DNA from 4 places in the Streptomyces sp. NPDC051320 genome. Region 2 is predicted to be linked to each of the others. Evidence: riboswitches for the same ligand, from Rfam matches in the RefSeq annotation. Region 2 holds a riboswitch; each other region holds the start of a gene.
The links. A riboswitch is a leader RNA that binds a small molecule or an ion and turns the genes downstream of it on or off. The one in region 2 is predicted to bind cyclic di-AMP.

Region 1 (3,199 bases), on a different contig from region 2:
CGGCCGCCCGCCTCGCGGCCGAGGCCGGTATCACCGACGTCCGTGCCGGGTTGCTGCCCGAGGACAAGGTCGCCGCGGTCCGCTCCGTGCAGAAGGCAGGACGCAAGGTGCTGGTGGTCGGGGACGGCGTCAACGACGCCCCCGCGCTCGCCGCCGCGCACGTCGGTATCGCCATGGGACGCGCCGGATCCGACCTCGCGCTGGAAACCGCCGACGTCGTCATCGTCCGCGACGAACTCGCCACGGTACCCACCGTGGTCGCACTGTCGCGCGCGGCGCGGCGGCTGGTGGTGCAGAACCTGTTCATCGCCGGGGTGTTCATCTCCGGCCTGGTCGTCTGGGACCTGCTGGGGCACCTGCCGCTCCCGCTCGGCGTCCTCGGCCACGAGGGCTCCACCGTCATCGTCGGCCTCAACGGTCTGCGCCTGCTGCGGGACGCCGCCTGGCACCGCGCAGCCACCCCGGCCTGTCGAACTCCCACAGCCGTCACCCACAGCCGCCATGATGAGCAGAACGCCGCCTCCATGGCATAGGTCGCGCCGGCGCTGTACTCACGCTGCACGTCGCGGAGATACGCCGCAGATCCGGTACCTTCGTCGGCTCGCTTTCCCTCCGCCCTTCGAGGAAGGTCTCGCTTTCCGGGCCGCGGCGGACCACCGCAGCGGAGAAGCAAGCCTGTACGAACTCATATAGGTTCGCGAGGTGTTGGAGACCGGCCTGATCGAGGGCGTCGCGGCGTCGGCGCGGGCCGAGGACCTCCGGGCGCTGCGCGCACGCGTGGCCGCCATGGAACGCGAGGCGGGCGAGGGACGGCCCGGTCCACGGACCGGGCCCTTCCATCCGGCGCTGTACCGCTCCTTCGGCAATCTCCTCCTCAGCGAGATCCTCGACGCCTTCTGGGCTGCCATGGACCAGGTGCGTGACGATGTCGGCGACGCCCAGCAGGACCCGGCCGTGACCCTCGCCCATCACCGGGAGATCGTCGGTGCCATAGCCGCCGCCGATGGGCCTCGCGCGGCCTCCGCGATGCGTGCGCATTTCTCTGGAATCAGAGACCGGATGGCACCGGGATCCGTCTCTCGTCGGCCTCGTAGGCAGCCCGATCGCTCCGCTCTGCTGAATTAGCCGACAACGCCGACGTGTTGAGTCGGACAACGGAATTCTCACCGACAAACGGCCGTTCCTGAAAGAGCTCTTGACCCATAGTCGGCTGATTCCGTCGACATGTTCAGTCGCAAAGGGAAGCGATGAGTTGTCTTCGGACAGTCGCGCTTCTGGTATGCGCAGGCGAACGGTAAACATGGCCGAAATGGGCGATTTGACTGTCTCATTCTATAAGTACCCATGCAGTGTAATGCGTCAATTTGTCATTCTCTGCGCGTGCTTGATGCCTCCGGATCTTGTCCCGTCTGTGAAGTGAGTCACGCCCGGGTGAGTAGCTCGGCACCTGCTTCTCTGCTCACTTCGCCTGCCGGATAGGAAAGTTGAGTCCCAAAGCAGTGGGGGAGTGGCCGGACATTTCCTTGGTCGAATTCGCAAACGACATGCCGATGTCATTTCCGGACTTGTTTCATCCGGACGTTCTCGTTTACGTTCTCGTCACCCCGGACGGAACGCCGAATCCTGCCACTGTCCGGAAACCGCACTCACCCACTCACGCACGGCAGGAGCGGGGGACCCAGGTAAGTTCGCCGATCGCAGTACAGGATCGGCTCGGGGTGAAGTCGCATTCGTGCGACCGGGCTTCTCCAGCCCGAACCCGACAGCTCACCTCGTAGGCGACGGAGAGGAATTCGTCATGGCTGCAAAGGCCAAGCACCGTCGTCCGAAGAGCAACCCGCTTGCCCGGCGTCTCGTCGCTGTGGGCACCGGCAGCGCCGCGCTCGCACTCCCGCTCGTGGCGGCTACCACTGCGGAAGCGGCACCGGTCGCTCACCACGCCACCGCCGAATCGGCGCGGGCGACTACCGCTGCCCACAAGGACACCCCCGAGACCTACTCCGTGGTTGCCGGCGACTCGCTCTTCAAGATCGCACGTGCCCACTCCCTGAGTGGCGGCTGGCAGAAGCTCTACCGGGACAACCGACAGGCCATCGGCGACGACCCGTCGCTGATTCAGCCCGGTCTCACCTTGACGCTCGGCGCCAAGGCCGAGAAGTCGAAGTCCACGGACGCCCAGGGGGCCGCGTCGACCACCGCGGACAAGTCAGCGCAGAGCACTGCGAGCACGAGTGCCGCCCCCGCGTCCGCCAAGACGTACTCCGACAACCTGGACGGCTGGATCCGGGAGTCGCTGGACGTCATGGCCGCGAAGGGTATCCCCGGCACCTACGACGGTATTCACCGCAACATCATGCGTGAGTCCTCGGGCAACCCGCAGGCGATCAACAACTACGACTCCAACGCGGCCGCCGGAACCCCGTCCAAGGGACTGCTGCAGGTCATCGCTCCCACGTTCCAGGCCTACCACGTGGCGGGCACGTCGATGGACATCTACGACCCGGTCGCCAACATCACCGCCGCATGCAACTACGCTGCCGCGATGTACGGCTCGATCGACAACGTGAACGGCCCGTACTGAGCGGACCGTCATACCTCTGGCGGCGAACGCACGGTGGGGCGGGAGGGCGCCGACCCGGTCACTCGAACCGGTCGGTGTCGCCCGCCCCCCGGCGTACGATCTCCAGCTCGCCGCCGGAGAAGTCGATGACCGTGGTCGGCTCGGTGCCGCAGTCGCCCGAGTCGATCACGGCGTCCACCACGTGGTCGAGCCGTTCCTTGATCTCCCAGCCCTGGGTCAGCGGCTCCTCCTCGTCGGGCAGCAGGAGGGTGCTGGAGAGCAGCGGTTCGCCGAGCTCGGCGACCAGGGCCTGGGCGACCGGGTGGTCCGGGATCCGGACACCCACCGTCTTCTTCTTGGGGTGCAGCAACTGACGCGGCACCTCCCTCGTCGCGGGCAGGATGAAGGTGTAACTGCCGGGCGTCGCTGCCTTGATCGCGCGGAACACATCGTTGTCGACGTGCACGAACTGACCCAGTTGCGCGAAGTTCTGGCACACCAGCGTGAAGTGGTGACGGTCGTCGAGGTTCCGGATCGACCGGATCCGGCTGATGCCGTCACGACTGCCCAGCTGGCATCCCAGTGCGTAACAGGAGTCCGTCGGATACGCGACGAGCGCACCGGATCGGATGCTTTCGG
Region 2 (3,199 bases):
CCAGCAGATAGCCGTGGCCGAGAAGGTCTACGCGGCTGAGGGCGCCAAGCCCTGGCTCAGCTGCGCGACCGTCTCCGGCCTGACGAAGGACGACGCCGCCACGGCAACGGTGGACCCGGGCGTTCCGGACACCGCGAGCCCTACGCCGTCGGACGAAGCCTCGGACGAAGCCTCGGACGATGCGTCGGCCTCCGCGACACCGTCGGACTCGGTCGACGGTGCGCACACGGGCTCCGATGCGGGCTCGGACACCAGTTCGGCCTCGCCGTCCGATGCGCCGACGGCCGCCGCCACCGACCCCGCCGCCGACTCCGGTTCGGGTTCCGGCTCGGACGCGGCCGGCAGCCGGCGGTCATCGGATGCCGACTCCCCCGAGCCCACCGACTCCGCGACGCCCTCCGACCCGGCGTCGGCCTCGACGGGCACGCCGGCGCCCTCACGGAGCGCAACCACCGGCAAGCACCGCGGCGACGAGGCCAACGAGCCGTCGCACGACGCCCGGGCGGGCGACGACAACGGCCGGCACGCGTCGCGGTCCGAAAGCCCGACACGCGGCGACGCTCGTTCGGACGACAGCTATACCGTCCGCCCGGGTGACAATCTCTCGGCAATTGCGGATGCACACGATCTGCCCGGCGGATGGCCCGCGCTGTATGCCGCGAACCACCGCACGATCGGTGGCGATCCGGACCTCATCCTCCCTGGCCAGGCCCTTGATCTCAGCCCGAAACAGGGCTAGTTGATCCGACTATGTCCGGTTTTGGCGGCGGTGAGACATGGCTCTCGTCCGTCGCTACGAATGTCCGGGCCGACTGCGCCGCCCATGCCGCGCCTCACCTGCGGAAATGCCTTCTGCACAGGTGCGACGCGCCGTGCACTCCCTCCGATGTTCATCTTTGAATATCGGAGGGATTTGTGTTTCGGTCAGAACCGCTCGCACCGCGGGCACCCTCGATCGTCACGCCGAATCCTGCCATCGGTCGGGGGAAGACACAGTCGACGCGTAACGCGCCGTAGGCAGGAGCGGGGGACCCAGGTAAGCGCCGGGTCCGGCCGCCCACGCGGAGTCCGAATCATCGGAATCCGGGACGGGACGGACGGAAACGGCTTGGGGTGAAGCTGTGCGCAGGTAGCGCAGCCGGGCAACTCATTGGCCCGAACCCGACAGCTCACCTCGTAGGCGTCGGTGAGGAGATACGTCATGCTCTTTTCTGCCAGCAAGTCCAAGCACCGCCGCCCGTCCAAGGCCGTCCGCTACGCCACGCTTGCCGGCGTCACCGGTGCCGCCGTGGCCGTACCGCTGCTGGGCGCGACCTCCGCTTCGGCCGCTTCCGTCTCCACCTGGGACGCTGTCGCCCAGTGCGAGTCCGGCGGCAACTGGTCGATCAACACGGGCAACGGCTACTACGGTGGCCTGCAGTTCTCGAACTCCAGCTGGGCCGCCGCCGGTGGTACGAAGTACGCCCCGCGCGCCGACCTCGCCACCAAGGACCAGCAGATCGCCGTCGCCGAGAAGCTGCTCGACATGCAGGGCCCGGGTGCCTGGTCCTGCGCGGGTGCCGGCGGCCTGACCAACGATGGTGTGGACCCGGGCGTGAACCCGTCCGGTGCGAGCGCTGGTTCGAAGACCGCTCCGCAGCAGGAGACCCACAGCAACGCGCAGTCCGCTTCGCGCAGCGAGGCCCGTAAGGCCCCCGCGAAGCACGCCGCCCCGGCGAAGATCAAGAAGGGCGACGGCGAGTACAAGGTCAAGGCCGGCGACACGCTCGCCCGGATCGCCAAGTCCCAGCACCTTTCCGGCGGCTGGGAGAAGCTCTACCACCTGAACAAGGACATCGTGCAGGACGCCGACCTGATCTTCCCGGGTCAGCAGCTGCACCTGAGCTGATCCCGGCTCCCCCTGAGCACCCCGGTCCGGCGCGACTCCCCCGTACGCGCCGGACCGGGGTTTCTTTCGGTCAGTTCGGTTACCAGCAAGTATATTTGCCGAGCTTCGGGTAGTAATAAGGTCTTTTGGGCGCTTTTTCGTCCCAGGGGCCGGGCGCCCGGCCGGTCGGGGGCCGCGGGCCGGTTAGGCTCATGTCGCAAGGCCAAAGAGACCCTGCACCCATAGCGTCACATCCCAGAAGGAGATGCTCGTGCCGTCCATCGACGTCGTCGTAGCCCGGGAAATCCTGGACTCCCGAGGTAACCCCACGGTCGAGGTCGAGGTCGGCCTCGACGACGGCAGCACGGGTCGTGCTGCAGTTCCGTCCGGCGCCTCCACCGGTGCCTTCGAGGCCATCGAGCTTCGTGACGGTGACCCCAACCGTTACCAGGGCAAGGGTGTCGAAAAGGCCGTCCTCGCCGTCATCGAGCAGATCGGCCCGGAGCTCGTCGGTTACGACGCGACCGAGCAGCGCCTCATCGACCAGGCGATGTTCGACCTGGACGCGACCGACAACAAGGGCTCGCTGGGCGCGAACGCGATCCTCGGCGTTTCGCTCGCCGTGGCACACGCCGCCTCCGAGGCGTCGGACCTGCCGCTCTTCCGCTACCTCGGTGGCCCGAACGCGCACCTGCTGCCGGTGCCGATGATGAACATCCTCAACGGTGGGTCGCACGCCGACTCCAACGTCGACATCCAGGAGTTCATGATCGCGCCGATCGGCGCCGAGTCCTTCTCCGAGGCGCTGCGCTGGGGCGCCGAGGTCTACCACACGCTGAAGAAGGTCCTGAAGGCCAAGGGTCTGGCGACCGGCCTCGGCGACGAGGGCGGCTTCGCGCCGAACCTCGATTCGAACCGGGCCGCGCTCGACCTCATCCTCGAGGCCATCACCGAGGCCGGTTACGTCCCGGGCAAGGACATCGCGCTCGCGCTGGACGTCGCCGCGTCCGAGTTCTACAAGGACGGCTCGTACGAGTTCGAGGGCAAGTCCCGTTCGGCCGCCGAGATGACCGAGTACTACGAGGAGCTCGTCGCCTCGTATCCGCTGGTCTCCATCGAGGACCCGCTGTTCGAGGACGACTGGGCCGGCTGGCACGTCCTCACCGAGAAGCTGGGATCCAAGATCCAGATCGTCGGCGACGACCTCTTCGTCACCAACCCCGAGCGGCTGGCGCGTGGCATCGAGGAGGACTCGGCCAACGCGCTGCTCGTCAAGGTCAACCAGATCGGTTCGCTGACCGAGACGCTGGACGCCGTCGAACTGGCCCAGCG
Region 3 (3,199 bases), on a different contig from region 2:
TCGGCGAAGTGATAGTGGGAGCCGACCTGCACGGGGCGGTCGGCGATGTTGAGAACGGTGAGACGGGTGGCCCGGCGGCCCTCGTTGAGGGTCAGCGGGTCTTCGGCATACAGGATCTCTCCGGGGATCATCGGTGCCATTTCCCGGTCAGACGATCGGCTCGTGCACGGTGACGAGCTTGGTGCCGTCCGGGAAGGTCGCCTCGACCTGGACCTCGTGGACCATCTCGGGGATGCCGTCCATGACGTCCGCCCTGGCGAGCACCTTGCGCCCCGACGCCATCAGTTCGGCCACCGTACGGCCGTCCCGGGCACCTTCCAGGATGTGCGAGGTGATCAGCGCAACCGCCTCGGGGTGGTTCAGTCGCAGGCCCCGCGCTCTGCGCTTCTCCGCGACGTCCGCCGCCACATGGATGAGCAGTCGTTCCTGCTCATGGGGTGTCAGTTGCACGCTTCCGCCTCACCGTCTTCATCCCGGGCCCGGTCGGGCACCGCGGACCACACGACTTCAACATTTTGTTGACACGGTGCGGAACCCCAGGCCATCAGGCATTGCACATTAGGGCGGAAGTTTTTCCGGCAGGTTAACCGGCCTTTTGCTGGGCCATGATCGTCGCTTGCGGTGTGCGTTCGGCGAAGCGCGCAGGGTGACCCTGGAGACACACCGTCCCGCCATCCTTTCGGCTGCCACCCCTACCCCGATGGGCGTCGCCCGGAAGACTTAGACGGGCCGGGTCCGACGGCTCGTCCCGATTTGCACCGCGTGCCCGAGCACCCGCCGCGGAGCGGGGCTGCACACCTGGTGAGGGGCCCGTACCCGCCGGCCGGTCGGTGCTTCCGGGACCCTGCCCACTCGGATGGGTCAGGGGTGAGCGGACTGGCGAACCGGCACTGTCAGGCAGAAATCCGGCGCGCGGTGAGTGAAGATCCCTGGGACGACAAGCCCCCGCCACCACGGCGGGGCGGTCCGGGCGGACGCCGAGTCCTGCCGCCGTACCCGGACGTCTGGTCGACACGAGTGGATCGGCAGGAGTGGAGGACCCAAGCAGTTCGGGGCGACAGACATGTCGCCCCTTGGGGTGAAGCCGCTGCAAGGACGGCCGACCGATCAGTCGGCCAACCGCGCGGCGGCCGGGCAACTTCGCCGGCCCGAACCCGACAGGTCAACCTTCTCAGGCGGTTTGACGAAGGGTTGCGCATGACTGCGCAGATTCACATCCCGTCTCTGCTCACCCGGGCCGGAACCGCCTCGGCCCTTACACTCGCCGCAGTAGCGGGGACCTCGCTGGCGCCCGGCGCCGCACCCGAGGCCCAAGCGGCCGCACACGCCGCCAGAGCGGTGCAGATCGCGGCATCCAAAAAGGGATCGCCCTATCAGTGGGGCGCAGCCGGCCCCTCGCGGTTCGACTGCTCCGGGCTGACCTTCTATTCGTTCAAAAAAGCGGGCAAGAAGCTGCCGCGCACCGCCCAGGCGCAGTACAACAAAGTGCGGCATATCACTGCCTCCCACCGCAGGCGTGGGGACCTGGTCTTCTTCCACTACGGACGGAACGTCTTCCACGTCGGCCTGTACGCGGGGAGCGGCAAGATCTGGCATTCGCCGAAAACCGGTTCCGTGGTCAGGCTGGAGCGGATCTGGACCAAGAGCGTCTGGTACGGGCGCGTGAACTGAAGAAGCGGCGGGCACGGCTGCCGCAGGCTCAGGTCTGGGCGGCAGCCGTCCAGGGCAGGGCGATCCACACCGTCTTGCCGCCTTCCCGGGTCGGGGTGACCGACAGCCGGCCGCCGCTCTCGGCGGCCAGCCATCGGATGATCACCATGCCCCGGCCGTTGTCCTGCTGGACCGCCGCGGGCAGCCGCTGGGGCCAGCGCGGGTGACTGTCCGTGACACCGATGCGCAGCAGTTCGTCCCGCTCCAGCACGATGTCCACGGTGAAGGTGGGTGACTGGCCGAAGGTGTGCTGCACGGCATTGGTCGCCAGCTCGGAGACGATCAGCCGGATCGCGTCCGCCGCGTCCGTGTCGTTCGGCAGGCCCCAGTCGGTGAGCACCCGGGCCACATAGGACCTGGCCGCCGGAACCGATGCAGGTTCGCTCGGCAGGGTGATTTTTGCTTCCTGGTGGTCTGCCATGACGGCCTGTCCCTTTCCCACCGGTGCCGGCTCCGACTCGTTGCGGATGCACTTCGAGGACGGCCTCGGATTGCCCTTCGCGCCAGCGTGACACTCATAGTGACCGCATCGTCCGCGATCCACAAAGATGGGCCTGTATCAGTCGCTCAAAGTGATGAACTCTGCTACGGGAGAACGTATTTGGACGGGAAAACGGGGGAACGGCTGTTCCCCGTCAGGGTCACCCGGCGGGCACGGTTCGCAGTAGGGTCTGCACCGCCCCGGCAATCTGCTCCTCCGTCAGGTCCGCACGGGCGGTGAGTCGCAGCCGGGAAACACCGTCCGGCACCGAAGGCGGCCGGAAACAGCCGACCACGAGCCCCGCTTCCCGGCAGGCGGCGGCCCAGCGCACCGCCGCGGCCGGCGACGGCGCGCGTACGGACACCACGGCGGCCTGCGGGTGTACCGCGCTCAGCCCGGCCGCGGTGAGACGGTGGTGCAGCGTGTTCGCCACCGTACGGGCCCGCCCGCCCAGGCCGGGTTCCGCGCGCAGCAGCCGCAGGGCCGCCAAGGCCGCGCCCGCCGCGGCCGGTGCCAGGCCGGTGTCGAAGATGAAGGTGCGGGCCGCGTTGACCAAGTGGTCGATGACCCGGGCCGGGCCCAGCACCGCACCGCCCTGGCTGCCCAGGGACTTCGAGAGGGTGACCGTGGCGACCACGTCGTCCGCGCCGGCCAGCCCCGCGCCGTGCAGCGCTCCTCGGCCGCCTTCGCCGAGCACCCCGAGACCGTGGGCGTCGTCCACGGCCAGGGCGGCACCGTGACCTCGGCAAACGGCGGCCAGGTCCGCGAGTGGCGCCGCGTCGCCGTCGACCGAGAAGACGGAGTCGGTGACGACGAGGGCGCGGCCCCGGTGCGCGCCGAGCGCCTTGGCGGCCGCCTCCGGATCGGCGTGCGGGACGACTTCGGTTGCCGCACGGGACAGCCTGCATCCGTCGACGATCGAGGCGTGGTTGCCCGTGTCCGAGACGATGAGCGAACCCCGGTCGGTCAGCGCGGTGAGGGCCGCCAGATTGGCGGCGTATCCGGAGG
Region 4 (3,199 bases), on a different contig from region 2:
TCGTTTCGCTGCTCGCCGTGGTACATACGCTGGCCACTGCTGCCCTGCTGTTCGGCCTCCATTGGCCGCCGGCGGGCGTCGCAGGTGCGGCGGCGGAGGCCGTGGTGTTCGGGTGGGTGCTGACGCGGCAGTGGGCGGCGGGCGACCGGGGGCGGGTTCTGGGGGCCTACACGCTGTTCCTGGGTATGGCGCTGGCTGTGCTGGCGGTGGATCTGCTGGCGTGGGCCTTCTGAAACGGGCCGGTGCCCAGCCGTTCCCCCGGTTGGCCGACGTCGGATCGCCGGTCGGCGTGGTTGCGGACAGCCTGGGTGGGGCGCGGTACTGTCCGCAGCCGGGTATGGACCGGGCAGGAGACCACTGGTGGGGCAGCGAGCACAGCGCGGCACGGCACGCCGGTTCCTCCTGGCGCTGCCGCCGGTGCTGCTGGTCGGTGGGATCGCATTCGACCTGGCGACTCCGGACCCCTTCACCCCGGTGCCGTTCTTCTCTGCGGCACCGCTGATCGCCGCTCCGTTCTTCTCGCTCCGAGCCACGCTGCTGACCGGGGTGGCTGCCGTCGTGGCCATGGCGGGACTCCACGCCTACAACGGCAGCAGCGCCCATGCCAGTGCTGTCACCGAGCTACTCACGGTGATCACTGTGGCGGCGCTCGCGCTGATCATCAACCGGGTGGTGCGCCGTAGCGGTGAGCAGCTCGCGTCGGCCCGGGTCATCGCCGAGACCGCGCAGCGCGCGGTGCTGCCGGTGCCCCTCGAGCGGATCGGTGGACTGCACGTCGCGGCGCGGTACGAGGCGGCACAGGCCGGCACCTTCATCGGCGGGGACCTCTTCGCGGTGCAGGACACGCCGTACGGGGTCCGGCTCATCGTGGGTGATGTGCGGGGCAAGGGGCTCGGCGCGGTGGAGGCCGTGGCGGTGGTGATCGGAGCCTTCCGGGAGGCCGCCGAGCAGGAGAGAAGCCTGGAAGGGGTGGCCCAGCGTCTGGAGCGTGCGCTGACCAGGGAGGGCACCCGGCGGGAGGGCCTCGACGCCATCGAGGGCTTCACCACCGCCGCGCTCGCCGAAGTGCCACGCGGCGGCCGGGACCGGATCCGGGTGGTGAACCGCGGTCATCCCGAGCCCCTCCTGCTGTACGCCGACGGGGGGCTCGACGCGGTCACGCCGACCGATGCCGCGCTGCCGCTGGGGATGGCGGATGTGGCCTCCTGGCCGGATCGTGCCGACGAGTTGCCGTTTCCGCCGGGGGCCACGCTGCTGCTCTACACCGACGGGCTGTCCGAGGCGCGGAACGCGGCAGGGGTCTTCTACGATCCGAAGGAACGGCTGCGCGGCCGGATCTTCCCGGGGCCCGACGAGCTGCTCACGGCGCTGTCCGACGATGTGCGGCGGCATACCGGGGGGCACTCGACGGACGACATGGCGTTGCTCGCGGTGGCCCGTCCGACGGACGATCAGCCCCCGCGGCGCAGGACGGTGGAGATCGTACGGGGAATCCGTCGCGATGAGTGACCGGACGCACCGCTCTGCATAACATTTGATGAACGGTCAAGCAATGAGGGTTTCCTGAGCGCGCGTCAACTCGCCCGACTCCGCCCCCTTGTGCCCCGATTGGTCCAGGCCAAAATCGTTAATGATCAGTTGGAACGGCTTGGCTCCGGGGCGTGGGTCTATTAACGTTCGATAACGCAGCGCGGTTGTCCCAGTCGTCGCAAGAGGCGACACCGTGCGCACGCGCCGAATCCCGCAAGGGAACCGGGGAACCACTTATTGGGGTGAATCGGGCAGCTCCGCAAGGAACGGCCCGTAGGAGACCTTCCTGCTCCGAACCCGTCAGCTAACCCGGTAGGCGGTAAGGAAGGAAAGGAGTGCGCCTCCGTGGCGTCCAACAACCCTGCCCCCGAAACGCTTTACTTCCCGAACGACGAATCTCTCGGTTTCGGCGGTGAGGACGGCGGCACGTTCGACGAGTGGAACCCCACCGAGGAGTCCCTTCGTCCGCTGCGCGGCAAGCACCGGGTGGCCAAGCAGCGCGGCGGCATCGCGCGCAGCTCCACGGTCCTCGGCGTCGGCGTGATCGCTGCCGTCGGCGCGGGCGGCATGGCCAGCGCGCAGGCGAAGCCGCCCGTCTCGATCTCCCTCCCCGACCTTCCGCAGTCCGTCAAGGACAAGCTGCCGGACGCCGAGTCGCTGCCGGGCGTGGGAACGCTGATATCGGACATCGACGGCCACTCCTCGTCCGGTGACGCAACCGAAGCGGGCGCCGCCCATGCCGCGATCGGCACCGCATCGACCGGTGCCGTCGGCAGCGACTCGAACGCCGGCGAAGCGCTGCGGAGCCGCATCCTGCTCCAGGCCGAGCAGCAGCAGAGCGCGGTCGACGACCAGGCCGCGGTGGCGGCGGAGAAGGCAGCGGCCGCCAAGGCCGCCGCTGAGGCGGCGAAGCAGCAGGAGGCGGCAGCCGCCAAGGAGAAGGCTGCCAAGCAGAAGGCCGAGGCGGAGGCCAAGGCCAAGGCGGAGAGGGAACGACTCGCCAAAGTGGCCGCGAGCTACTCGCTCCCGGTCGCCTCCTACACCCTCACCTCGCACTTCGGTGACAGCGGCTCGATGTGGTCCTCCGGCTACCACACCGGCCTCGACTTCGCCGCTCCGACCGGTACCCCGATCAAGGCCGTGCACAGCGGTACGGTCAAGTCGGCCGGCTGGTCGGGGTCGTACGGCTATCGCACGGTCATCACCCTCGACGACGGCACGGAACTCTGGTTCTGTCACCAGTCGTCGATCGCCGTGAGCGCCGGCCAGAAGGTCACCACCGGGCAGGTCATCGGCAATGTCGGCGCCACCGGCAATGTCACCGGGCCGCATCTGCACCTCGAGGTCCGCCCCGGTGGCGGCGACCCGATCGACCCGCTGACCTGGCTGGCGAGCAGGGGCATCAACGCCTGACGGCTCCCGCGACCCCGGCGCCGTGCACGGAATAGTGCGGGACGGTGCCGGGGTTGTCCGCCCTATGACTTCTCTTTGCAGGCTCGGCACGTCCGACCTCCATGTCTTCCCGCTCGCCCTCGGCGGCAACGTCTTCGGCTGGAGCGCCGACGAGGCGCAGTCCTTCGCGGTGCTCGACGCGTACACCGCGGCCGGCGGCAACTTCGTCGATACGGCCGACTCGTACTCCGCGTGGGTGGCGGGCAACCAGGGTGGC

Region 1: linked by a shared signal. The riboswitch ahead of AB0M87_RS15425 (LysM peptidoglycan-binding domain-containing protein) and the one ahead of AB0M87_RS24195 (transglycosylase family protein) in region 2 are both predicted to bind cyclic di-AMP.
Region 3: linked by a shared signal. The riboswitch ahead of AB0M87_RS29055 (C40 family peptidase) and the one ahead of AB0M87_RS24195 (transglycosylase family protein) in region 2 are both predicted to bind cyclic di-AMP.
Region 4: linked by a shared signal. The riboswitch ahead of AB0M87_RS18605 (M23 family metallopeptidase) and the one ahead of AB0M87_RS24195 (transglycosylase family protein) in region 2 are both predicted to bind cyclic di-AMP.

The regions. Positions count from the first base shown of each region.
Region 1 covers NZ_JBFBAL010000006.1:139,307-142,505, reverse strand. The annotation lists gene AB0M87_RS15435 (heavy metal translocating P-type ATPase) at 1-533, shown strand, start outside; gene AB0M87_RS15430 (FCD domain-containing protein) at 703-1,125, shown strand; cyclic di-AMP (ydaO/yuaA leader) riboswitch at 1,605-1,794, shown strand; gene AB0M87_RS15425 (LysM peptidoglycan-binding domain-containing protein) at 1,799-2,581, shown strand; gene AB0M87_RS15420 (L-threonylcarbamoyladenylate synthase) at 2,640-3,199, opposite strand, start outside.
Region 2 covers NZ_JBFBAL010000011.1:156,008-159,206, forward strand. The annotation lists gene AB0M87_RS24190 (transglycosylase family protein) at 1-739, shown strand, start outside; cyclic di-AMP (ydaO/yuaA leader) riboswitch at 1,000-1,198, shown strand; gene AB0M87_RS24195 (transglycosylase family protein) at 1,202-1,888, shown strand; gene eno (phosphopyruvate hydratase) at 2,133-3,199, shown strand, end outside.
Region 3 covers NZ_JBFBAL010000017.1:15,136-18,334, forward strand. The annotation lists gene AB0M87_RS29045 (urease subunit beta) at 1-131, opposite strand, end outside; gene AB0M87_RS29050 (urease subunit gamma) at 148-450, opposite strand; cyclic di-AMP (ydaO/yuaA leader) riboswitch at 979-1,194, shown strand; gene AB0M87_RS29055 (C40 family peptidase) at 1,198-1,671, shown strand; gene AB0M87_RS29060 (ATP-binding protein) at 1,700-2,131, opposite strand; gene AB0M87_RS29065 (8-amino-7-oxononanoate synthase) at 2,352-3,199, opposite strand, start outside.
Region 4 covers NZ_JBFBAL010000007.1:377,721-380,919, forward strand. The annotation lists gene AB0M87_RS18595 (hypothetical protein) at 1-233, shown strand, start outside; gene AB0M87_RS18600 (PP2C family protein-serine/threonine phosphatase) at 358-1,509, shown strand; cyclic di-AMP (ydaO/yuaA leader) riboswitch at 1,723-1,864, shown strand; gene AB0M87_RS18605 (M23 family metallopeptidase) at 1,876-2,943, shown strand; gene AB0M87_RS18610 (aldo/keto reductase) at 3,008-3,199, shown strand, end outside.